2 regions of the Granulicatella sp. genome follow, and region 1 is predicted to be linked to the other one. Evidence: predicted binding sites of a transcription regulator. Region 1 holds the regulator's gene; the other holds the start of a gene.
The links. The regulator NrdR, encoded in region 1, represses ribonucleotide reductase genes. The targets are predictions, from matches to a motif close to ACACNATATATNGTGT.
Positions count from the first base shown of each region.

Region 2: a site for NrdR is predicted at 8,473-8,488, ahead of nrdD (anaerobic ribonucleoside-triphosphate reductase). Genes of this name have one in related genera too.

Region 1 covers NZ_DBHISP010000002.1:140,210-152,926, reverse strand. The annotation lists gene ACO5V7_RS02075 (NAD(P)/FAD-dependent oxidoreductase) at 64-1,050, opposite strand; gene ACO5V7_RS02070 (divergent PAP2 family protein) at 1,064-1,573, opposite strand; gene ACO5V7_RS02065 (peptidylprolyl isomerase) at 1,771-2,361, shown strand; gene ACO5V7_RS02060 (CvfD/Ygs/GSP13 family RNA-binding post-transcriptional regulator) at 2,371-2,760, shown strand; gene ACO5V7_RS02055 (glucose-6-phosphate isomerase) at 2,821-4,167, shown strand; gene coaE (dephospho-CoA kinase) at 4,297-4,896, shown strand; gene nrdR (transcriptional regulator NrdR) at 4,938-5,405, shown strand; gene ACO5V7_RS02040 (DnaD domain protein) at 5,423-6,865, shown strand; gene dnaI (primosomal protein DnaI) at 6,880-7,803, shown strand; T-box leader at 7,860-8,073, shown strand; gene thrS (threonine--tRNA ligase) at 8,146-10,089, shown strand; gene ACO5V7_RS02025 (MATE family efflux transporter) at 10,747-12,126, shown strand; gene ACO5V7_RS02020 (deoxyguanosinetriphosphate triphosphohydrolase) at 12,157-12,717, shown strand, end outside.
Region 2 covers NZ_DBHISP010000007.1:50,712-63,428, reverse strand. The annotation lists gene radC (RadC family protein) at 1-680, shown strand, start outside; gene ACO5V7_RS05195 (cold-shock protein) at 970-1,170, shown strand; gene ACO5V7_RS05190 (rod shape-determining protein) at 1,989-2,990, shown strand; gene mreC (rod shape-determining protein MreC) at 3,025-3,873, shown strand; gene mreD (rod shape-determining protein MreD) at 3,873-4,433, shown strand; gene ACO5V7_RS05175 (Pr6Pr family membrane protein) at 4,553-5,194, shown strand; gene mreB (rod shape-determining protein MreB) at 5,209-6,288, shown strand; gene ACO5V7_RS05165 (DNA-directed RNA polymerase subunit beta) at 6,285-6,479, shown strand; gene clpP (ATP-dependent Clp endopeptidase proteolytic subunit ClpP) at 6,551-7,132, shown strand; gene ACO5V7_RS05155 (phosphotransferase enzyme family protein) at 7,269-8,387, shown strand; gene nrdD (anaerobic ribonucleoside-triphosphate reductase) at 8,554-10,752, shown strand; gene nrdG (anaerobic ribonucleoside-triphosphate reductase activating protein) at 10,745-11,308, shown strand; gene acpS (holo-ACP synthase) at 11,359-11,748, shown strand; gene alr (alanine racemase) at 11,767-12,717, shown strand, end outside.

The sequences.
Region 1 (12,717 bases):
TTTTAACACAAAAAAAGAAAAACGCCCAAATGAATTGAGCGTTTTTTAAAATTTTGTAAACGGTTAGAACATGGATGAACTGTGAATCGTGCTTGGTCGACTATTTGGGTTCACATACGTCATCGCAGCATTAATGGCTACGGGTGCTTCACCAAATCCAGTAGCAATGATTTTTACTTTGCCGTCATATGTTGCGATATCTCCAACCGCAAAGACACCAGGAAGTGTGGTTTCCATTTGGCTATTTGTCACAATACAATTTCTTTGAACTTCAAATCCCCAATTTTTCATGCCCCCGATAGAAGAAGAGAAGCCATAGTTCACAATGAAATCGTCAACAGGAATTTCGATTTGATCTTCGCCTTTAGCGTGTTTTAGTACAACGGATTGAATTTTCTCACCATTCCCGATTATTTGCTCAGGAAGATAAGGGGTTAACATTTCAACGCTCGATTCTTCAAGTTGTTTTACGCTATGTTCTTGAGCTCGAAACTGAGGCCGACGATGAATAATAGAAACTTTTTTTGCAATGGGTTCCAAGGCAAGCGCCCAGTCTACAGCAGAGTCTCCACCTCCACAGATAGCGACAGTATGGTCTCTAAAGCGTTCTAGGTTATTGACAAAAAAATGTAAATTTTTACCTTCATATTGTAAAGCTTCATCAATTTCTAGTTTTCTTGGTCGAAAGGCTCCATTTCCGCAGGCGATAATCACCGTTTTTGCTAAATGGGTTTGTTTTGAAGTGATTACTTCATAGCCAAACTCAGTTTTGTTTAATTCAAGAGCTTCTTCTTCTAAACAGTACTGAGTGTTTGGGAATCTTTCTAATTGTGCTAATAAGTTTTCAATTAATGCTCCTGCTTGAATTTCAGGGAAAGCAGGGATGTCATAGATTTTTTTTTCAGGATATAACATCCATGGTTGTCCGCCTAATTCCGGTAAACTTTCTATAATTTTAACAGAAGCTTGGCGTAGACCAGCGTAAAAAGCGGTGAAAAGCCCGACAGGCCCACCGCCGATAATAATAATATCAACAATCTCTTGAGTCACCTTGTACCTCCGATTAATAAAACATTCTTAAAATAAAGGCCATTATTATTCCTGTTAATACCCCGGCAAAGACCTCTACTGGTTTGTGACCTAAATACTTTTTAATGATTAATTTTTTATTTTCTTCTGTGTCGAAAATATTGATGGGATCGTCTTCCGATTCAATTTCAACATGCTTTAGAAAACTAGACTCTTCTCGCAAATGTTCTTCGTATAATTTTTGTAATAAAATCCCTTGTTCACCGCTTTGTCGTCTTACCGCCATCGCATCGAACATAACGATTAAGCCAAAAGTAGTGGCAATAGCTACTAAAGGAGAAGTGAATCCATATTCGATAATTAAAGCAGTAATCAAAGAGCTAACTGCTGCAGAATGAGAGCTAGGCATTCCACCAGTACTCGTTACTAAAGAAACATGAGCATCTGGTTTCTTTGAAAAATAGGCAATAGGAAATTTAACAAATTGTGCAAACAGAATCGAACAAATAGAAGCGACTAATGGATAATTCTGAAATATTGTCATTCAACTACACTCTTTCTTTTTTTATACTAATCTACTATACCATGAATTCATCAAAATCACTAAGGAAATTTGTAGAATGAAATGATTTTTTTCTTAAGTTTTGTATAAAGGCTAAATTGCACCGGTTTGGCTTTTGTGGTTTAATAGAAGAGGTTAGATGAGCAATTCATCATAATGAAGTAAAAGGAGATGGAAGAATGAGTCAATTTCCACAATTAAATGAATTAAATACAAGTAATCCACTTGTAACGGTGCATACAAATCATGGAGATTTCAAATTGGAATTATTCCCTGAAATTGCGCCTAAAACGGTAGAAAACTTTGTAACACACGCTAAAAATGGCTATTATAACGGAGTAATCTTCCACCGTGTTATTGAAGATTTCATGATTCAAGGGGGCGACCCAACTGGAACAGGGATGGGTGGCGAGTCGATTTATGGCCGTACTTTTGAGGATGAGTTTTCAAGAGAAGCGTTTAACTTATATGGAGCTCTTTCAATGGCAAATGCGGGTCCAAATACAAATGGATCACAATTTTTCATCGTTACAGCAAAACAAGTACCAGCTCAAATGTTAAAACAATTAAAAGATGGCGGTTGGCCTGAAGAAATCGTTGAAGAATATGCTAAAATTGGTGGTACACCATGGTTAGATCATCGTCATACTGTCTTTGGTCGCGTTGTTGAAGGAATGGATACCGTTCTTAAAATTGAGGGCGTTAAAAGAAATGGACAAGATCGTCCACTTGAAGATGTTGTGATTGAATCCATGGAAGTTAACGCGTAGGGAGGTCCTATGAATAAAACTTTTAGAATTGGTGACATTGTTACTGCAAAAGTAACAGGTGTACAAAATTACGGAGTTTTCTTAGAGCTAGACGAAGATACGCAAGGATTGATTCATATTTCTGAGTGTAAGCATGGATATATGGATAATGTGCATGATTTTGTGAAAGTAGGACAGGAAGTGACAGCGAAAGTCATTGACGTCGATGAATTCTCAAATAAGATTAGTTTATCGATTCGAGCACTTGAAAAATTAGATGTACCGGACTTTCCACAGCGCATTAAGAAAAATCGTAAACGTTACACTCCATCGATTGGTTTTTCTAGCTTAGCCAAGAAACTACCAATATGGATTGAAGAAGCTCAAGAAAAATTTGTAAAAGATAAAAATAAGAGTTAATAGATTCGTTTTTTTAACAATCTGTTTGACGAATATAAAAAATTTTAAGGAGGCATTCAAATGGGACATATTTCATTTGATTATTCAAAAGCATTAGGTTTCTTTAATCAAGAAGAAATCGATCACTTGCAATCTACTGTGACTGCATTAGATAAAGACTTGAGAGAAGGATTAGGAGCAGGAAACGACTTCACAGGTTGGATTAACTTACCTCGCGACTATGACAAAGAAGAATTTGCTCGTATTAAAGCAGCTGCTAAAAAGATTCAAGAAGAATCTGAAGTATTAGTGGTGATTGGTATCGGTGGTTCATACTTAGGAGCTCGCGCAGCGATTGATTTCTTAAATCACGCTTTCTATAACTACTTACCAAGTGACAAACGTAAAACTCCTCAAGTATTATTTGCAGGAAACAGCATTAGCTCAACTTACTTACAAGGGTTACTCGACTTAATTGGAGATCGTGATTTCTCAGTGAACGTCATTTCTAAATCTGGTACAACTACAGAACCAGCGATTGCTTTCCGTGTATTTAAAGATTTATTAATTAAGAAATATGGTAAAGAAGAAGCTGTAAATCGTATTTACGCTACAACTGACCGCGCTCGTGGAGCATTAAAATCTGAAGCAGATGTGGAAGGATACCAAACATTTGTAATTCCTGATGATGTCGGTGGACGTTTTACAGTGTTAACAGCTGTAGGCTTACTTCCAATCGCAGTTACTGGTGCAGATGTAGATGCATTAATGCAAGGAGCTGAAGATGCACGTGTGGCATATAGCTCACCAAACTTAAAAGAAAACGAAGCTTACCAATACGCTGTAGCACGTAATGTGTTATACCGAAAAGGAAAAGTGACTGAGTTACTCATTAACTACGAACCAACATTACAATACTTCTCTGAATGGTGGAAACAATTATTTGGTGAATCTGAAGGGAAAGACTTCAAAGGAATTTATCCTTCAAGTGCAAACTTCTCAACGGATTTACACTCACTAGGACAATACATCCAAGAAGGTCGTCGTAACATCTTCGAAACAGTAATCAAAGTGGGCAAACCAAATGAAGAAGTAACAATTCCTGAAACAGAAGAAGATTTAGATGGATTAGGATACTTACAAGGAAAAACAATGGACTTCGTCAATACAAAAGCTTTCCAAGGAACATTACTAGCGCATACAGATGGTCAAGTTCCAAACTTTGTAGTGAACATTCCTGATATGTCAGCTTACACATTAGGACATTTAATCTACTTCTTCGAAATCGCAGTTGGAATTTCTGGTTACTTAAATGGTGTAAATCCATTTGACCAACCAGGGGTAGAAGCATACAAGAAAAACATGTTTGCTTTACTTGGAAAACCAGGATTCGAAGACTTAGCAAAAGAATTAAACGAACGTCTATAATAGACATACCGCATTCTCCAAGCGAGGGTGCGGTTTTTTGTATCTTTTCAAGTTTTGACGTGAAAAGAACTTGCGACAATGGCCGTTTTGAACTAACATAGGTTTTACAAGAACTATTGGAGGGAAAAGATGAGAGTAATCGGATTAACAGGTGGGATTGCTAGTGGGAAATCAACCGTTTCGAATATATTTAAAAAAGTTGGCGTTCCGATTATCGATGCAGATGTCGTCGCAAGAAAAGTTGTTGAAAAAGATTCAGTAGGACTGATATCTCTTACAAAACGATTCGGGAACTCTATTTTACTAGACGATGGTTCATTAGACAGAACGCAATTAGGCAGAAAAATGTTCAGTGATGCTTCTGTTTTGAAGGAGGTCAACGACTTGCTTCAACCTCTGATTAGAACGGAAATTGAACTTCAAATACAAGAGGCAAAAAAACAAAACCACCCGCTCATTATTCTAGATATCCCGCTGTTATTTGAGATGCATTATGAGACTCTCTGTGATGACATAATCGTAGTGGCTGTTTCAGTGGAAACTCAGATTCAACGCCTAAAAAATCGCAATGGATTATCTAAAGAGGAAGCTCTAAAGAGAATAGAATCTCAAATGACTTTAGAAGAAAAGGTTCAAAAGGCGGATATTGTTTGGACTAATGAAGGGTCCATTGAAGAATTAGAAGCTAGAGTTCATCAGTGGCTACTCGAAAATTTCCGACAAAAATGATATAATTAATCGAATAAGCACAATAAGGAGAGGTGTTTTTTATGCAATGTCCAAAATGTAAAAATAATGGTTCTCGTGTAGTAGATAGTCGTCCAGCAGATGATGGACGTTCGATTCGTAGAAGAAGAGAGTGTGAAGAATGTGGCTACCGCTTTACGACTTTTGAACGTTTAGAAAAAGCACCATTACTCGTCATCAAAAGAAATGGCAATCGTGAAGAATTTAGTCGTGAAAAATTATTAAATGGATTAGTTCGTTCAGCTGAAAAACGTCCTGTTTCGTTGGGACAGTTAGAAACCATTGTTAATGAAATTGAACGTTCGATTAACCAAGAAGGGGAAAATGAAGTATCCAGCACTTTAATTGGGGAAATGGTCATGGATCATTTATCTAAAATTGACGATATTGCTTATATTCGTTTTGCCAGCGTGTACCGTCAGTTTACAGACCGAAAAATGTTCTTAAAAGAATTAGAACGTATGTCTTTTGAAATGGACAATAAAGATTAAAGAAAGGAATTGAAGGAATGCAGTCAAAAGAATTTCCGTGGTCCAAATATAAACCAATGGACGGAATTTTAGTCATTCAACCCGTTTGGATTACTGAAAGAGAAATACAATTTTTAATGCAATTATATGCTCCGTTTATTGGAAAAGAAGCCACACTTTTGTATGCTACTTTATACGGTGAATTATCTCCATCTGCCTATCAGAGCGAAGTATTTTCAATTTCTGAATTACTATCCATGACAAATTTAGGGATGCCAGACTTTCATTTAGCTAAATCTAGACTAGAAGGCATAGGACTTTTGAAGTCATATCATAAAGAACCTACTGCTTCTCGTCCTCAAACCTATACGATGGAATTGATAGCGCCAACTTCTCCAAGACTCTTTTTTAAAGATGCGCTTCTGTCCACTTTATTATTGAATCAGGTGGGAAATCATCGGTTTGAAAAACTGAAGCAGAGATTTTTAGCTACTAATGTAGGAGATTTAGGAGATTCAACAAGCGCTCAATTTGAAGAAGTGTACCGCCTTCCGTACAATATGGAGTCTTATACCAGAAATCTCTCTCAAGAAAAAAGAATGGTGATGGATGTAAAACAACAATCGCCAATGGAATTTTCATCTGAAGTCGATTGGGACTTGATTGAAGGACTGTTGAAGACGGAATTTGTTGATTTGGATTCTTTAACAAAGGAAGTCAAAAGAATCGTTGATGTATTGTATAAAGCGTATGGCTTTTCTGAATCAGAAATCGCTCAATTCCTAGTGATTGCATCAGATTTATCGACTAAAGTGATTGATGAAGAATTCTTACTGAAACTAGGTCAAGAAGCTGCTCAAAATAAAGTGAACCTAATGAGAGAGAAGGAAAATCATTCTGTCACAGAAGAAATGAAAGAAAAATCTGAAAAGCCTGAGGAAGTCTCTTCGGTAGAAGATGATGCAATCGGGATGTTAATTCAAGCTTCAAAAGAATTATCCCCCATTGATTTTGTCTCAAGTATAAAGACGCAGAAAAAAGGGTATGTTTCTAAAGCGGAGAGACAATTAATTTTTGATCTTGTCTCTGTGAGTGGTCTGCCAAATGAAGTGTTGAATATTTTATTCCACTATACGCTAGTTCAGTTGGATCATGCGACGCTTGCAAGGAACTTTGTAGATGCGATTGCTAACGACTGGGCAACCAAAGGGATTCAAAGCGCTAAAGAGGCGATAGATGCTGTAAGGAACCGTGATTTACAAAGAGAGGTTAAGCGGAAACAGCAATTGCATAATGCGGGTAAGAATAACTACAGAAAAAATAGTGGTTATCAAGAGCAATTACCAGAGTGGGCGAAAGAGTCCAAGTCAAAGGAAAAACAAACGCCTGCACCAAGTAAGAGCCAACCAGAACAAGTTTCAAATCATTTGGCCGATCAAATTGCAAAATTAAAAACGAGTCAACAAAAAGAACAACAATAATGGAGGTGACCACAATGGAAGGTTTTAAAGGATTATTAAATCAAAGAGAGGCGGATCAAAGGATTCCTAATTTAAAAGCCATCGAAGAAAAAATATTCTCTGATGAAGAAGTTCAATCGTTTTTAGATTGTCATAAAAATGAATTAGATCCGCAAGCCGTTCGTAAAGGAACCTCTGCGTTGTTAGAATTCATTATGGAAAGAGATGCCAGAAAAAATCACCAAGCCGTAAAAGCTCCAGGGTTAGAACCGTCACTTGAAGTGCATAATGGTTTTATTTTAGTCAACTATAGTCGCACAGAAGAAGCGATTCGCCAGGAAAGAGAACGCAAACGTAAAAGATTGATTCACTCGATTAATATGCCGAAGAATATTGCAGAAGCACGTTTCTCAGATACGGCGCTTACGCAAGAACGACAAGAGGTCATTGGAGAATTATTGAAATTCATCGAAGGATACAAACCAGAGGATACCCATTATCAAAAAGGTTTATACTTAGCAGGACCTTTTGGAGTTGGAAAGACTTATATGATGGGGGCATTAGCGAATGAGTTGTCTGAACATGGGATTGAAACGACTTTAGTCAATGTTCCAACTTATAGTTCGGAAATTAAACAGGCGATTGCGACAAATTCGGTTGAATCAAAACTAATGACGATTAAAAACACACCTATTTTAGTTTTAGATGATATCGGTGCCGAAATGAATAGTGCATGGTTTAGAGATGAAGTATTGATGGTGATTTTACAGCATCGTATGTTGCAAGAATTACCAACGTTTTTCACATCGAACTTCACGATTGATGAATTAGAAGTCCACTTTGCGCATTCAAACAAAGGAGACCAAGAACTTCTTAAAGCAAAACGTTTAATAGAACGGATTCGTTTCTTAGCAAAAGAGTATTTTGTAGATGGTATTAACCACAGAAATCCATCTTAACTAAAATGCTTGAAAATAAAATAGATTAGTGGTTAAATACTAATGAACTAAATATTTTGAAAATGATGAAAAAGACAAGAAACTATCTCTTGGTTACATTTTAGAGAAAAGTGGGTTGGTGCAACACTTTGTCCGGAATAGTTTTACCACTTTTGAATCCTTACTTGAAATGAGTAGAGTAAGGCGTATCGGAGCGTTAGTCCGTTTAAGGTTTGTCAATGAGAGACAAATGAATTTGGGTGGAACCACGTAGAGAATGACGTCCCATAGTTTGCAGTAGCAGACTATGGGGTTTTTTGTTTGGTTTAGAATTTTCAAAAGGAAAGAAGGAAGAAAATGTCAATGATTAAAATTACTTTTCCGGATAGTGCAGTTAAAGAGTTTCCAAAAGGAATTACAGTAAAAGAAGTTGCAGAAAGCATTAGTAAAAGCTTAGCTAAAAAAGCATTAGCAGGTAAAGTGAACGGAGAATTAGTAGACTTCGATCGCGCTATCGAAGAAGATGCTTCTATCGAAATCGTTACACCAGATCACGAAGATGCATTAGGAATCTTACGTCACTCAACAGCACACTTATTAGCACATGCATTAACTCGTTTATACCCAGGAATTCACTTTGGGGTAGGACCAGCGATTGAAACAGGATTCTACTACGATACTGATATGCCAAATCAATTAACAGAAGATGCTCTCCCAGAAGTGGAAGCTGAAATGATGAAAATCGTTAAAGAAAACTACCCAATCGTTCGCCGTGAAGTAAGCCGTAAGGAAGCACTAGAAATCTTCGCAAATGACCCTTATAAAGTAGAGTTAATTAATGGTTTAGCTGAAGGCGAAACAATCACTGTTTACCAACAAGAAGATTTCGTTGACTTATGTCGTGGTATCCACGTTCCTTCAACAGGACGTATTCAAGTCTTCAAATTATTATCACTTGCAGGAGCTTACTGGAGAGGTGACTCTAACAACAAGATGATGCAACGTGTTTACGGTACAGCATTCTTCGATAAAGCAGACTTAAAAGAATTCTTGAAGATGCGTGAAGAAGCCAAAGAACGTGATCACCGTAAACTAGGGAAAGAATTAGACTTATTTATGATTAGCCAAGAAGTTGGTTCAGGATTACCATTCTGGTTACCAAAAGGGGCTACAATCCGTCGAACAATTGAACGTTACATTGTGGATAAAGAAATCAGCCTTGGATACCAACACGTGTACACTCCAGTTATGGCTGATGTAGGTCTTTACAAAACTTCAGGTCACTGGGCTCACTATCAAGAAGATATGTTCCCACCAATGGACATGGGTGATGGCGAATTATTAGTATTACGTCCAATGAACTGTCCTCACCACATGATGGTTTATAAAAACCACATCCACAGCTACCGTGAATTACCAATTCGTATTGCTGAATTAGGAATGATGCACCGTTATGAAAAATCAGGTGCACTATCCGGTTTACAACGTGTACGTGAAATGACTCTTAACGATGGACATACATTCGTTCGTCCAGACCAAATTAAAGACGAATTCAAACGTATCTTAGACTTAATACGCGAAGTATATAGTGACTTCAACGTTAAAGACTACCGTTTCCGTTTAAGCTATCGTGATCCTGAAGATAAACATAAATACTTCGATGATGATGAAATGTGGAACAAAGCAGAAACAATGTTAAAAGAAGCAATGGATGAAATGGGATTAGAATACTTCGAAGCTATCGGCGAAGCAGCATTCTACGGTCCTAAATTAGATATTCAATTCCGTACAGCAATGGGATTAGAAGAGACAATGTCTACAATCCAATTAGACTTCTTATTACCAGAACGCTTCGACTTAACCTATGTTGGGGAAGATGGAGATAACACTCACCGTCCAGTGGTTATCCATCGTGGGGTTGTTTCAACTGCAGAACGTTTCGTAGCGTACTTAATCGAAGAATATAAAGGAGCGTTCCCGACATGGTTAGCTCCAGTTCAAGCAACAATCATTCCTGTAAGTGTGGAACATCATTATGATGCTGCACGTGAGTTAAAAGAAAAAATGGCTCGTTTAGGATTACGTGTTGAATTAGACGATCGTAATGAGAAGATGGGTTACAAGATTCGTGCATCTCAAACTCAAAAGATTCCTTATCAATTAGTAATTGGGGACAAAGAGGTTGAAGAAGGTACAGTAACAGTTCGTCGTTATGGTTCTAAAGAAACTAAATCAATGACTGTAGAAGCATATCTAGAGTTAGTACAACGTGAGATTGCAAACTTCTCTCGTCCGCTTGAAGACTAATTTTTCAAAGGCTCGTAGCAATACGAGTCTTTTTTGTGCTTAAATATAAATATAAAACCGAAGGTTTTGATTTATGGCTGGATGGTTTAAGAAGAATCTGATCGCTACTTAATAAAATATAAGGGATTTGTCTTTTTATAGTGGTCTCGTTCTTTCGAATCAATGCGGATGTTTTCATAAAAGTTGTAATGGGATACCGGTTCGAGCCTTAGGTCTCTCACCTACAAAGCCTCAAAAGCAGGAGTAAGGAATAAATTCCTAACTCCCGCTAATTCGTTTTGATATCATTCCCCATTACTACTTTTATGAAAACATCCGCATGATTCTTCAGAACGCGTTTAAAAATTTTATTCGTATATTTTATAAAGTGAACGCTGCTTCTTAAACCGCCATAAATCAAAATGCGGATAAAAAAGACGAGTCTTGCGAAAAATTAGTTATCGCTAAAATTGGAGCGTCCGTGAGTGCTTATTTTATGTAGCGTCCGTTGCTGCTTTTTTATGGAGTGTCCGCTGGAGTTTCTGAAACCGAAATAGCGGGAGTGGATGTTTGACAAATTTAGGTTGCAAAGTTAAGATAAATGTATTGGTAGATCTCTCCGCGTGTGGAGGGACTTTTTTTATGCGTATATATAACTGATTGAAAAGGAGAGTTTGAATGGTAGTTGAAGAAAAACAAAATCCGTTAGGGGTTGAAAAAATTACTACATTGGTTCGGAAAATGGCGATTCCTGCGATTGTCGCGAATGTGGTAAACGCCCTCTATAATATCGTTGACCAAGTATTTATTGGACAAGGGGTAGGGTATTTAGGGAATGCGGCTACAAATATTGCTTTTCCAATTACGACAATCTGTATGGCGATTGGATTAATGGTAGGAATTGGTGCAGCTTCGAACTTTAACTTGGCGCTAGGACGAAAGGAAGATAAACATGCGCGTGAAGTGACAGGAACGGCAGTTGTGTTACTTTTAACAGCTGGATTAATGATTATGAGCATTGTACTCTTGTTCTTGCAACCTTTACTGAATTTATTTGGTGCAACCGATCAAATTTTAGGGTATGCCAGTGAATATGCTGGCATTACAGCGCTCGGGATTCCATTCTTTATGTTTTCAATTGGGTTTAATCCACTCGTTCGTGCAGATGGTAGAGCTACTTATTCGATGATGGCGATTATTATAGGAGCGTTGTTAAATACAGTGTTAGATCCTTTATTTATTTTTGGATTTAATATGGGGATTGCTGGAGCTGCCTGGGCAACGGTCATCAGTCAAATTGTCTCAGCACTCGTATTAGTGGCGTACATTCCACGGTTTAGATCGGTTCATTTTGAGAAAAGCGATTTTAAATTATCCTTTGAAGATGTAAAAGTCATTGCGTCCCTTGGGTTAACATCGTTCATCTTCCAAATATCTGCGACCATCGTCCAAATCACATCGAACAACTTACTTCGTACGTATGGTGCACAATCAGTTTACGGTAGTGATATTCCGATTGCAGTCGGGGGTGTTGTAAGTAAAATTTTCGTTATTTTCATTGCTGTTGTGATCGGGTTAAATCAAGGAGCACAACCGATTTTAGGATTTAACTATGGTGCAAAGAAATATTCACGTGTCCATGAAACAATGAACTTGCTATTAAAAGTGACTTTGATTTTATCGACAATACTATGGATACTATTCGAAGTTTTCCCACTCCAACTCATTCAAATGTTTGGTAGCGGGGACGCTCTCTACTATGAATTTGGCGTTCGATATGCGCGTGCTTACTTATTCTTCACTTTCATTAATGGGATAACCATTATTGTGACAACATTTTTCCCAGCGATTGGAAAAGCGAAATTAGGGGCGATTTTATCTCTTACACGTCAATTATTTGTTCTCCTTCCAGTGATGCTACTCCTTTCAACATTGTTCGGAGTCGATGGACTTATTTTCTCAGGACCTGTTTCAGATTTTATTTCATTCATAATTTGTATCACAGTTTATCTCAACCAAATGCGCAAAATTCCAAAGGCGGACGAACTTTTGGTATAATGGTGAAAGGTAACGGAAGGGGTATGATGTATGGAATGGTCTAAATTATTATCAACAAAACGTATTTCTGGGAAAAAAGCAACTCATCGCAATGAATTTGATGATGATTACAAGCGCATTGTAACGAGTCCGGCTTTTAGACGTTTGCAAGATAAAACGCAAGTATTTCCTTTAGAAAGACTTGATTTTATCCATACGAGACTGACGCACTCATTAGAAGTTGCTATGGTGGCGAGGTCCTTGGCTAAAGAAATTGTGATTCTTTTACAGGAAGAAGTTAAAAAGCAACCTGATAGCAGTCGTCAAGAAATGATTGATAGACAAGAAGATGTCTTGAAAATTGTTGAATGTGCGAGTTTAGTTCATGATTTAGGAAACCCTCCGTACGGACATTTTGGAGAAGATATTATCCGTCAATGGTTTAAGAAAAATCTTCCTAATATCTTGAGAGAACGAAGTGATGTTGCGGATGAGTTTTTATCAAGTCCATATGTAAATGATTTTTATCGTTTTGAAGGGAATGCTCAATCCCTACGTATTGTTTCGAAACTTCATGATTTCAAAGGAAAATTTGAAGGTTTGGATTTAACA
Region 2 (12,717 bases), on a different contig from region 1:
TTGAATCGAAATTATTAGAAGTGCCTTTAAGCGCCATGCCACGAGAACGCCTCGAACTGTATGGCGCTAAAGTGCTTGAAACGCATGAATTATTAGCTATTTTACTAAGGACGGGTTCTAAAGATTTGAATGTATTACAATTATCTATTGTAGTTTTGAATACTTTTGAAGATTTACATTCGTTAAAGATGGCGAGTCTGGACGAACTCATGCACATAAATGGGATTGGCAGAACGAAGGCCATTGAACTAAAGGCGGCCATTGAACTAGGAGCCAGACTAAATAAAGCTTCGCAGATGAAACTAGGAAAAATCACATCTTCTAAAATGGCGGGGCAGTGGATTGTAGAAGAGTTAAAAGATGCCTATCAAGAACATCTTGTAGCGCTCTACTTAAATACTAAGAATGAAGTGATAAAGAGGAAAATGATTTTTATCGGTGGATTAAATAGTGCTGTTGCCCATCCAAGAGAAATTTTTCGGGAGGCAGTGAGATATTCAGCAGCACGTGTTATCATTGGACATAATCATCCTAGTGGCAACCCCGAACCGTCTCAAGCAGATATTGATTTTACAAAAAGGTTAATGGATTGCGGTGAATTAATGGGGATTGAACTACTAGATCATTTTGTTGTAGGCGGAGATCATTTTATTTCTTTAAAAGAATTCGGAGTTTTGTAAGAACAGAATTTCAATTTTCAAAAAATGAAAATTGAAGAAAATGAAGATTTTCAAATTTCACGAAAAATAAACACGAAAAATATAGAAAGCATTCGGAAAAAATTCTTAAAACCTCATTTGTTCATAAAATTTCTATCCGAATTCGGAAATCCTCTTGTAAAAAGGTTTCTTAGATGGTATACTGAACTTGTGTTTTTGTTAGGTAAAGAAATAGTGTAAAGATTTACTCCTTTCGAACCATTAGCAAGAATATGAATAACAAGTGCTATGGCACAAGGAGGAAATGTTCATGGAACAAGGTACAGTAAAATGGTTTAACTCAGAAAAAGGTTTTGGGTTTATCGAACGTGAAGGTGGAAACGATGTATTCGTACACTTCTCAGCAATCCAATCAGAAGGATTCAAAACATTAGAAGAAGGACAAGCAGTTCAATTCGATGTTGAAGAAGGCGCTCGTGGACCACAAGCAGCTAACGTAGTTAAACTATAATTTAAGTTTAAACGATGATACCACCGGTTTTCCGGTGGTTTTTTTGTGCGCAAAAATAGAAAGTAAGGTCAAAAATACCATATATGGTATTTTTATTCGATCGTTTAGTTGACGCACCAACGTAACTTTAGTACACTTGAATTAAATTTGAAGAGAAACATCATGGAATTTTTTATTATTGGTTTAGGCATCTTCTTACTAGTCATTAATTTCTTTACCGTTATCGAATATGTTAACAATTTCGTTATCGAAGCGGCTCTCTGACCGAGCTGCTTTTTTGTTCCCCCTTTCAAGAATTTTTTTATTCTTAAATTTTTTTATTTTGTAAGTCCGTTTCAAAATTTTGGTGAATTTTCTGTCATAAGCGCCCTTCGCTGGAATGGGAGAAATATAGCATTTCGCTAGTTGAAAAACGAAGAGTATTCGGATTCTATAGGAATAACAATAGCGGTCATAATCGATGTGAATTACTGACTATGGAAATTTATTTCTTAGACTCAGTTTGAAGCTCGATAGGCAACGAGACAGTGGCTCGTTCAGGTATAGCTATTGTTGTTCTTATGAAGATATCCGAATGTGCTCGCAGTCTTTCAAAACAACACAAAAGATATTCTAGTTTCTCCCATTCCAGCTGAAAGCTCATCAGATTTTTACACAAAAAATATCACCAAAATATTACAGAAACCGTTTTAATATTACGAAATAAAAAAGTTTCCTAAAAATCTATAAAATACAAGAATAAAAAGCCAAATTCTGCTATACTAGAATAGAATTCTTACAGCTTAGTCTGTAGAAGAATTATCGAAGGAGGAACCAGTGTGGTTGCATTAAATTTTAAAGCACAAAATATCGGAATTGATTTAGGAACAGCTAACACAATTGTTTATCTTGAAGATGAAGGAATTGTCACACGTGAACCTTCCGTTGTTGCAAAAAATATCGTTACAGAAGAAATTATCGCAGTAGGGAAATCTGCATTTGAAATGATTGGGAGAACACCAGAAAATATCGTGGCCTTACGACCAATGAAAGATGGCGTAATCGCTGACTACAATACGACGACAGCAATGTTGAAGTATTTCATTCAGTCGATTATGGGACGTTCATTCTTTAAGCCAGTGGTCATTATTTGTGTGCCAAGCGGCATTACGGATGTTGAAAAGAGAGCCGTTTTAGATGCAACAAAATATGCTGGAGCTAAAGAAGCGTATGTGGTTGAAGAACCATTCGCTGCTGCGGTTGGAGCGGGACTTCCTGTCACAGATCCAACTGGAAGCATGATTGTCGATATCGGTGGGGGAACAACGGATGTAGCAACGATTTCTTTAGGAGGAATCGTGAATAGCCGTTCGATTCGTGTAGGTGGAGATGAGCTCAATGAGGCTATTATCCAGCATGTTCGTAAAACTTATAATCTGCTCATTGGTGAACGTACAGCAGAGGATTTAAAAATTCAATTAGGCTCTGCTTCTGTCGAAAAAGCTCAAGGTAACATGCAGGTACGTGGTCGTGACATGGTTACGGGATTACCACGTGTTATTGAAGTGCCTGCAAAAGAAATTGCAGTTGCGATGAGTGAAATTATTCATCAAATTTTAGACGCAGTAAAAGATGTATTGGAGCAAACACCTCCAGAAATTTCTGCGGATGTTATTGATCATGGAATCGTATTAACAGGTGGAGGCGCAATGCTTCGTCATCTTGCTGAGATGATTTCGAAGGAAACACAAGTACCAGCCTTTGTGGCCAATAATCCACTCGACTGTGTTGCCCTAGGAACAGGTGCGATTTTAGCAAATCCATCATTAATGAAAAAATAGAGTCCGTTGAATAATTTAATAGAGGAGTGATGATGTGAATCCAATTTTTTCAAATAAGAAACTAATTGGTTGGGTAATCGGAATCATTGTTGCAGTAGCATTAATCATGTATTCCCTTACTTACGGAAGTAATATCGTGACTCAAGGTGTTAATGATGTAACTAATATTCTTGGAAGATTAGTCTCTTATCCAGCAAATAGTATTAATGATTTTATCGATAGTGTGAATGATTTATCAAATACCTATCAAGAAAATCAATCGTTAAAACAAAAAATCAATACCATTCATGAATTAGAAGTTCAATTGAGTGAGTTAAAACGCGATAACCAAAAGATGAAAGAAACACTTAAGTTGCAAGATACGCTCAACGATTATACTTTAGTGAACGCTACAGTAATTGCGCGAAACCCGGATACTTGGCGTGATGTAATAACGATTAATAAAGGTGCAAATGATGGAATCCAACCTCAAATGTCTGTGATGAGTGATAATGGTTTAGTAGGAAAAGTTTTAGATGTCAATCCTACAAGCGCACGGATTGCATTGTTATCGAATGCTGATAATACTTTGGTTCGTGTTGCGGCTATGATTCAAAATGAAAAAGAACCTATCTACGGGACCATTACCGGATATGACGAAAAGTCGAATATGCTTGTCATGAGCCAAATTCAAGCTACTCAAGATATTAAAGTCGGGGATAAAGTTGTGACGAGTGGTTTAGGTGGAATTTCTCCAAATTCACTTTATATCGGAACAGTTGAAGAAGTGGCAATGGATCGTTTTGGTTTATATAAAGAAGTGAAAATTCGTCCTGCGGCAGATACGAATGATGTTCGTTATGTAACAGTTGTCATTCGTACAAGCGAAAGTGAGGGGCAATAATGCGTAACTCCAGAAGAGTTTATTGGGTATTGTTTGTCTTTATTCTAGCTTTCCTAGTGGATGGTGTATTAACCAATCATTTTTCAACCTTATTTCTGCGTTCTGGCTACAGTTTAACGCCAAGAATTATTATCATTGCAATTGTAATGCTGAATTTTATGATTGACCATAAGGCGATGTTTTGGTTTTCGACCATTGCAGGCTTTTTAGTAGATAGTTATTACGCAGGAATTCTAGGGATTTATATGGGAATATTTGCAGTCATTGTCCGAGTAATTCGTTTAGTGCGTACGAATATTTTACAAAATCCATTTACGTTAGGGATAGCATTAGTGTTTTTCTTAAGTTTGACAGAAGTATCTGTTTACTTCGTATATGCCTTAAGAGGAGTTGTTAGCATGGACTTGAATGAGTTCTTAGTGGCACGATTAGCGGCAACATTAATGCTGAATATAGTGATTTATTATATTCTGTATATTCCACTTCGTAATTTTGCAAGGTGGGTGAATGCGACTCCAGTAGTGAGTCCGCATGATTTAATCAATCATCGAAGCAGTTAATCTAGTTTACCAATAAGGGGTGGCGAATGCCGGCCCTTTTTGTTTATGCTATTAATACCGACTGTTGTAGCATTTATGCTATAATAAAGAGAATTAGTGTCTTTAGAAAGAGGAATGGAATGAACAAAGAAACATTTTTGAAACTAAGTTTAATTTCTAAAGGAGTCATCGCTACATGTGCTTTAGTGGGATTCTTAATGGAGATGTTTCTCCATGGATGGCATTCTATTCGCTATTACACCAATCAATCTAATTTACTAGTAGTTATTTTTCTAATAACCTTACTGTTAAAATACCGTAAGGAAGGCCATTGGAGTCAGTGGGATATTCGCTTAAAAGGTGGAATGACAGTTGCGATTCTTCTAACCGGACTGGTGTATCATTTTATGCTAGCTCCTTTAAAAACACCTGAAGAATTTTGGACGATAGAAAATTTTCTAGTACATTATATTGTTCCTTATGGAGCATTGTTAGATTGGGCACTATTTGATAAAGGGCATTGTTATAAGTGGTGGGATCCATTTGTATGGACGATTTTACCATTGGCGTATGCAATTATTTCTGTTGCGATTGCGTTAATTACACGAATCCCCATTGGAAATAACCCCGATGGACCGTTCCCTTATTTCTTCTTGAATGTCGATAAATATGGAATTTTAGGTGTTATTCAGTATAGTTTAGGATTAGCAGTCGCATTTTTAGTAGGCTCATATATTCTAGTACTTTTTAAAAATGGATTTAAATCAAAGGAATATTTATAAGAGAGGAGACTTTCATGCTTAGAGACATTGGTATTGACTTAGGAACTGCGAACATTTTAGTGTTTCTAAAAGATCGCGGGATTATATTAAATGAACCTTCGTTAGTTGCTTTAGATGAGCGTACTGGAGAAGTGATTGCAGTTGGAGAACGAGCATATCAAATGGTAGGACGTACTCCAAAAGAAATCAATGTTCATCATCCATTAAAAGGTGGAGTAATAGCGGATATTGCGGTTACTGAGCAATTATTAGAATTATTCATGCAAAAATTAAACTTAAACAGCTGGTTTTCAAAACCCGATATTTTAATTTGTACCCCAACAAATATTACGACTGTAGAGCAAAAAGCAATTATCCAGGCAGCGATTAAATGTGGCGGACGTAATATTTATTTAGAGGAAGAACCAAAAGTGGCCGCGGTTGGAGTTGGACTCGATATCTTCTCACCAATTGGAAATATGGTGATTGATATTGGTGGTGGAACGAGTGATATTGCCGTCTTATCGATGGGCTCAACTGTGACAAGTCGCTCGATTAAATTAGCTGGGGACAATATGGACTTTGCCATTTCCGAATATATTAAAGACAAGTATCAATTAATTATTGGAGAACGAACTGCTGAAGCGATTAAAATGTCTCTTGGAAGTGCAGTGGAAGTAGAAGATGAATCTGATATGATTGTCAAAGGAAGAGATATGACGACAGGACTTCCAAAGACGGTGACAATCTATACGAATGAAATCTATCAGTGCTTAAAAGAAATGTTAGATACCATTGGAGAAGAAGCAAGACTTGTTCTAGAGGCTACTCCTCCAGAATTAGCCGGAGATATTATAGAACGCGGTGTGATGGTTACAGGCGGAGGCGCATTGATTAATGGGATTGACCGCATGCTCTCTGAAAAACTTCAAGTTCCAGTGATGATTGCAGAAAATCCGCTTCAAAGCGTAGCAATTGGGACAGGAATTTTATTAAATCGAATTAAATCAGAAAGAGGTATTTTTGCTGCTATTCGCAGAATTTTTAGTTCGAAGAAAGTCGTAATGAATCCAACCGCTCATATGATTGATGATGAAAGGACAGAAGAATCATGAGGGAACAATTAAAGAATAGTCGATATTTACTATTTACTGCACTTTTGCGCATCTTAGTTTTCCTTTTGCTTGCGCTCATCTTATTTGCTCTTGGTTTAATGATTGGATATGCAGTTCTTGGTGAAGGTAAAAATCCACTAGATATTTTTTCTAAAGAAATTTGGGACAAGATTTTTAAATTTATCAATTAGCAAGCATTTAAATTGACCTTTATTGACTATTGAAGTAGACTTAAACAAATATTAGATTTGGAGGAAGTAGTATGAATTTAATTCCAACAGTTATCGAGCAATCCTCTCGTGGAGAACGCGCTTATGATATTTACTCACGTTTATTAAAAGACCGTATTATTATGGTGAGCGGACCCGTTCATGATGAGATGGCAAATGCGATTATTGCGCAATTATTATTTTTAGATGCACAAGATCCTGAGAAAGATATTTACATGTATATCAACTCTCCAGGTGGAAGTGTAACAGCTGGTTTAGCCATCTACGATACGATGAATTTCATTAAAGCTGATGTTCAAACGATTGCGATGGGACTTGCAGCATCCATGGGATCATTCCTATTAACAGCAGGTGCGAAGGGGAAACGATTCGCTTTACCAAACGCTGAAATCTTAATCCACCAACCTTTAGGAGGAGCGCAAGGGCAAGCAACAGAAATCGAAATCGCAGCGCGTCAAATCCTAAAAACACGTGAACGTTTAAATAAAATCTTGGCAAAACAAACAGGACAAAAATTATCACGTATCGAAAAAGATACAGATCGTGATAACTACATGACTGCTCAAGAAGCTTTAGAATATGGCTTAATTGATGCGATTATGGAGAATAGATAATATTTTTATCAATGATTCATGCAGAGGAACCTATGTGTTCTTCTGCATTATTTTTTCGCGTTATATCTTCCTTTTTAGTCTTGGAAGCGGTACAATGGGAATGTATTATTTGTAAATTGCTAAAGGAGAAAAAGGAATGACAGTAGTAGAAAATCCATTAAAGGATGCCAAAGTGGCCTATGAATATTATGAACTACCAGGGGAGTTTGTAGATATTCAACCTTTAGGGAATGGATTAATTAACAAAACTTATCAAATTACACATACACATGAAAATAAAGAAAAGCAGTATGTACTGCAAGCCATTAATCATAATATTTTTCCAAATGTGCGTGGATTAATGGAAAATATCGAGAAAGTAACAAGCTATCTTCGAGAAAAATATGAAGCTGAAGGACGTGACGCTTCTCGTGAAACGCTCCGTGTTATCCGCACCAAGGAGGGCCATTTAACTGCAAATTTGGATAATGGATCATACTGGCGTATTTATGATTCGGTGGAAAACAGTTATTCATTAGATAAAGTAGAAAATCCGCAGCAATTTTATATTACTGCAAAAGCATTCGGCCGTTTTGCTTATGACTTAAACGATTTCGATGCAAGCCAGTTAGTAGAAGTGATTCCACAATTCCACGATACAAGGAATCGTTATCGTCAATTGGAAGAAGCAATCCGAGAAAATCGTGTAGGAAGAGTAAAAGAGGTTCAAGCAGAAATCGACTTTATTCAAAATCGTAAAGCAGATTGCTTCTTACTATATGATTTGTTAGATGAAGGTATATTGCCTCTTCGTGTAACGCATAATGATACAAAATTAAATAATATTATGTTCGATAGCCAAACAAAAGAACCACTATGCATTGTGGACTTAGATACTGTAATGCCAGGGCTAGTATTGTTTGACTTTGGGGATTCCATTCGTTTTGGTGCTAATGACTGCGCTGAGGACGAACCTGATTTATCAAAAGTGAACTTCGATTTCGACTTATACGAAACATATGTGAAAGGCTTTATCGAAGGAACAAACGGAATCTTGACAGAGGCTGAATTAGAATACTTACCTTGGGGAGCTCGCGTGATTACGCTGGAACAAGGAATTCGTTTCTTGACGGACTACATTAATGGCGACGTCTACTATCAAACAACACGTTCGGGACAAAATTTGGACCGCGCACGTACACAATTAAAACTGGTACAAGATATGGAAAACGTTTGGGATAAGATGGTCGAAGCTGTTAAAAACGCACAAAAATAAAGAATTTCAGACTCTCTGACAGATGTGTCAGAGAGTTTTTTTGTAACTCCACACACTATATGTTGTAAATTATAAAAATTCTAAAACACAATATATTGTGTTTTAGGGGTTGATTTTTAAATTCAGCATGATAAAATAGATTCAAGAGTTTTAAGGAGGGATTGTGATGTGTGTACAAGAATTGAAGACCTTATTAGTCACTAAAAGAGATGGTCGAGAAGTTGAATTTCAAAAGGAGAAAATCGAACGAGCAATCTTTAAAGCAGAAACAGAGTTAAATGGAGAAATGGATGCTAAAAGAGAAGCGGAATTGAATCGAATCGTAGACGAAGTTCTTCAAGAAATTTCTAGAAGATTTAGTGAGACTATTCAAATTTATGAAATTCAAAGTATTATTGAACATTTTTTAATTGAAGATGGGGAGTCTGAATTAGCACAAGCATATATTTCATACAGAGTGGATCGTGATTTACGTAGAAAAAATCAACTAGATTTCCAATGGGCACTGTCTCGATTGACGAATAAAGATGCAAGCGTAGTTAATGAAAACGCAAATAAAGATAGTAAAGTTTTTAATACGCAAAGGGATCTAACGGCGGGTACAGTTGGAAAAATTATTGGATTAAAACTATTACCTCCTCATGTCGCCAATGCGCATTTAAAAGGGGATATTCATTATCATGATTTAGACTATCATCCATATATGCCACTGACCAATTGTTGCTTAATTGATTTTGAACATATGTTAGGCCTTGGATTCAAGATTGGAAATGCCGAGGTAGAATCTCCAAAATCTATTCAAACAGCAACTGCTCAAATGGCTCAAATCATTGCGAATGTCGCAAGTAGCCAATATGGAGGATGTTCGGCTAATCGTGTTGATGAATTATTGGCCCCTTATGCGGAATTAAACTATCAAAAACATTTAACAGACGCCAAGGAGTGGATTGATGGAGTGGACCGTCAAGAAGCTTTTGCGATGAAAAAAACGGAAAAAGATATTTATGACGCGATGCAGTCATTAGAATATGAAATCAATACACTCTATACTTCTCAAGGACAAACCCCTTTTACAACTTTAGGATTTGGACTTGGAACGAGTCGTTTTGAACGTTGTATTCAAAAAGCAATCCTGCAAGTAAGAATGAAAGGGATTGGCAAAGAGAAGAGAACAGCGATTTTCCCTAAATTAGTTTTCACGTTAAAACGTGGAGTCAACTTAGAGGCAACCGATCCAAACTATGATGTAAAACAGTTAGCGTTAGAATGTGCAACAAAACGAATGTATCCAGATGTATTAAACTATGATCAAATCGTTAGATTAACCGGTAGTTTTAAAGTGCCGATGGGATGCCGTTCGTTCTTACAAGGATGGAAGGATGAAAATGGGCAAGAAGTGAACGATGGTCGAATGAATTTAGGGGTCGTTACTCTGAATATTCCTCGAATTGCGCTAGAAGCGGAAGGTTCGATTGACAAATTCTGGGAAATTTTCGAAGAGAAACTAGCAATCTGTAAGGACGCATTGACATACCGTGTTAAACGTTGTAAGGAAGCGCAAAGAGATAATGCGCCTGTACTCTATCACTATGGAGCATTTGGACAACGATTGAAGGATGGGGAAGCAGTAGATCTTCTGTTTAGAAATCGTCGTGCTACTGTTTCTTTAGGATATATTGGACTTTACGAAGCGGCAACAGCATTCTTCGGTCCAAACTGGGAAACGAATCCAGAGGCGAAGGAGTTTACTATAGAGATTGTAAAAGCACTGAAGGCACATACAGATGCATGGGGGGACGAATACGGTTATCATTTCAGTGTTTATGCGACTCCAAGTGAAAGCTTGACCGATCGTTTCTGCAAACTCGATATCGAAAAATTTGGTTTTGTGCCAGATATCACGGAGAAAGAGTATTATACGAATAGCTTCCACTACGATGTACGTAAAAATCCAACACCATTTGAAAAAATTGATTTTGAAAAAGATTATCCAGTATTGTCTTCGGGCGGATTTATTCATTACTGCGAGTACCCGGTCCTTCGACAAAATCCAAAAGCCTTAGAAGCCGTATGGGATTATGCATATGATAGAGTGGGATATCTTGGGACGAATACCCCAATTGATCATTGTTATAAATGTGGATACGATGGTGAATTTACGCCAACTGCTAAAGGATTTGAATGTCCGCAATGTAAAAACCATGATCCACAAACGTGTGACGTTGTGAAACGGACTTGCGGCTACCTTGGAAACCCTCAAGCGCGTCCAATGGTACATGGACGTCATGTGGAAATTTCTTCTCGTGTAAAACATATGCCGAAACTGAAAGAACGTTACGCTTTAGGAGTGATGGAGGATGAATAATCCAAACCCAAAGGAGTGGACGAGTGAGCAATATTCCAAAGGGAAAATTGCCAGTTACAAACCGTATAATTTTGTCGATGGGGAAGGGGTACGCTGTTCACTATATGTGAGTGGCTGCCTCTTTGCCTGTGAAGGATGCTATAATGTGATTGCTCAAAATTTTAATTACGGAATACCATATACTAAAGAGTTAGAAGAGCAAATTGTTTCAGATGTTGGAGCTTCTTATTGCCAAGGGTTGACGCTTCTGGGAGGAGAACCTTTTTTGAATACAGGAGTTTGTCTGCCTTTAGTCAAAGCGTTACGGGAAACTTACGGAAATACCAAAGATATTTGGTCTTGGACAGGATATACTTGGGAAGAGCTGATGCAAGAAACTGAAGATAAGTTAGAATTATTAAGTTTGATTGATATTTTGGTAGATGGACGATTTGAACTAGCTAAAAAGGATTTGACCTTACAATTTAGGGGGAGTAGTAATCAACGTATTATTGATGTACAGTCTTCTCTAAAAGCTGGCGAAGTAGTCTTGTGGTCAGGATTATGGAATTCTTAGGAAGTGTTCAAATTTCTGACAAATGATGGTAAATTTGTTAAAATGTAGAAATGAATCATAATGAAGGAGACAACAAACGGATGGCGATTAAGGGACTTGGTATGGATGCGGTAGAATTGACACGCATTGAAAAAATCGTAGCAGAACCTAAATCTTTTTTGGAAAAAGTATTAACCCCAAAAGAGTTGGAAAGATATCATGCGCTCCCTTTTAAACGAAAAGTGGAATTCCTTGCGGGACGCTTTGCAGCTAAAGAAGCCTATGCTAAAGCACTTGGGACTGGAATTGGACAGTATGTTTCATTTCAAGATATTGAAGTATTGAATGATGCTATAGGAAAACCAGTTCTTGTATGTGAACGCTATTCTCATCAAACGTGGATATCGATTACGCATACCAATCATGATGCCTACGCGGTTGTCGTACTTGAATCCAATTAAAAAAAGGAATGAATCATCATGTTAGAAGCAATCCATCGAAACACGAGAGTTGTAGTGGATTTATCGATTATTAAACAAAATATTTCTAAACTAAAATCTAAATTGACTCCTTCTAAAGAAGTCTATGCAGTTGTAAAGGCGAATGCGTATGGGCATGGCATGATTCCTGTTTCCAAAGCTGCTTTAGAAGCAGGTGTTCAGGGATTTTGTGTCGCAAATGTGGATGAGGCTTTGGCCTTAAGAGAAGCAGGGATTATGGAACCCGTCTTAATACTTGGATTAAGCCGAGTGGAAGATGCGCCACTATTAGCAAGAAATCACATTACTGCTGCGGTCGACTCGGTAGAATGGCTCAAAGAAGCAGCTCCACTATTAAAGGAGACACCCTTAAAAGTACATGTTGCCGTAGATTCGGGAATGGGTCGTATTGGCGTCGTGAATGAAAAAGAATTATTGGCAGTTGAGGCTGTTCTACGAAACGGTCCATTTGAGTTCGAAGGAATGTTTACACACTTTGCGACTGCTGACGAAGAAGATACGGCGCATTTAACAAAACAAGAAGAAAAATTCAATGGTATGATTGAGGTGTTGGAAGAAATACCCCCTCATATTCATTGCTCGAATTCTGCTTATGCAATTTGGCATAGTGCCGGAGATAGTGATATTATCCGTTACGGAATCGGCTTGTATGGCATTAATCCTTCTAATGGAGACTTATGCATTGAAGATGAAGAACATCTAAACCCAGCCCTGCAATGGGAAACCGAGATGGTCAAGGTGAAGAAACTAGAAATTGGGGATACGGTGAGTTATGGGGCAACCTATACCGCTAGAGAGCCTCAATGGGTGGCTACTTTACCAGTAGGATATGCGGATGGTTATATTCGCGCCTACAATAAAGGAGAGGTCATCGTGGATGGAGTTCGCTGTCCTATTATTGGAAGAGTATGTATGGATCAATGTATGATT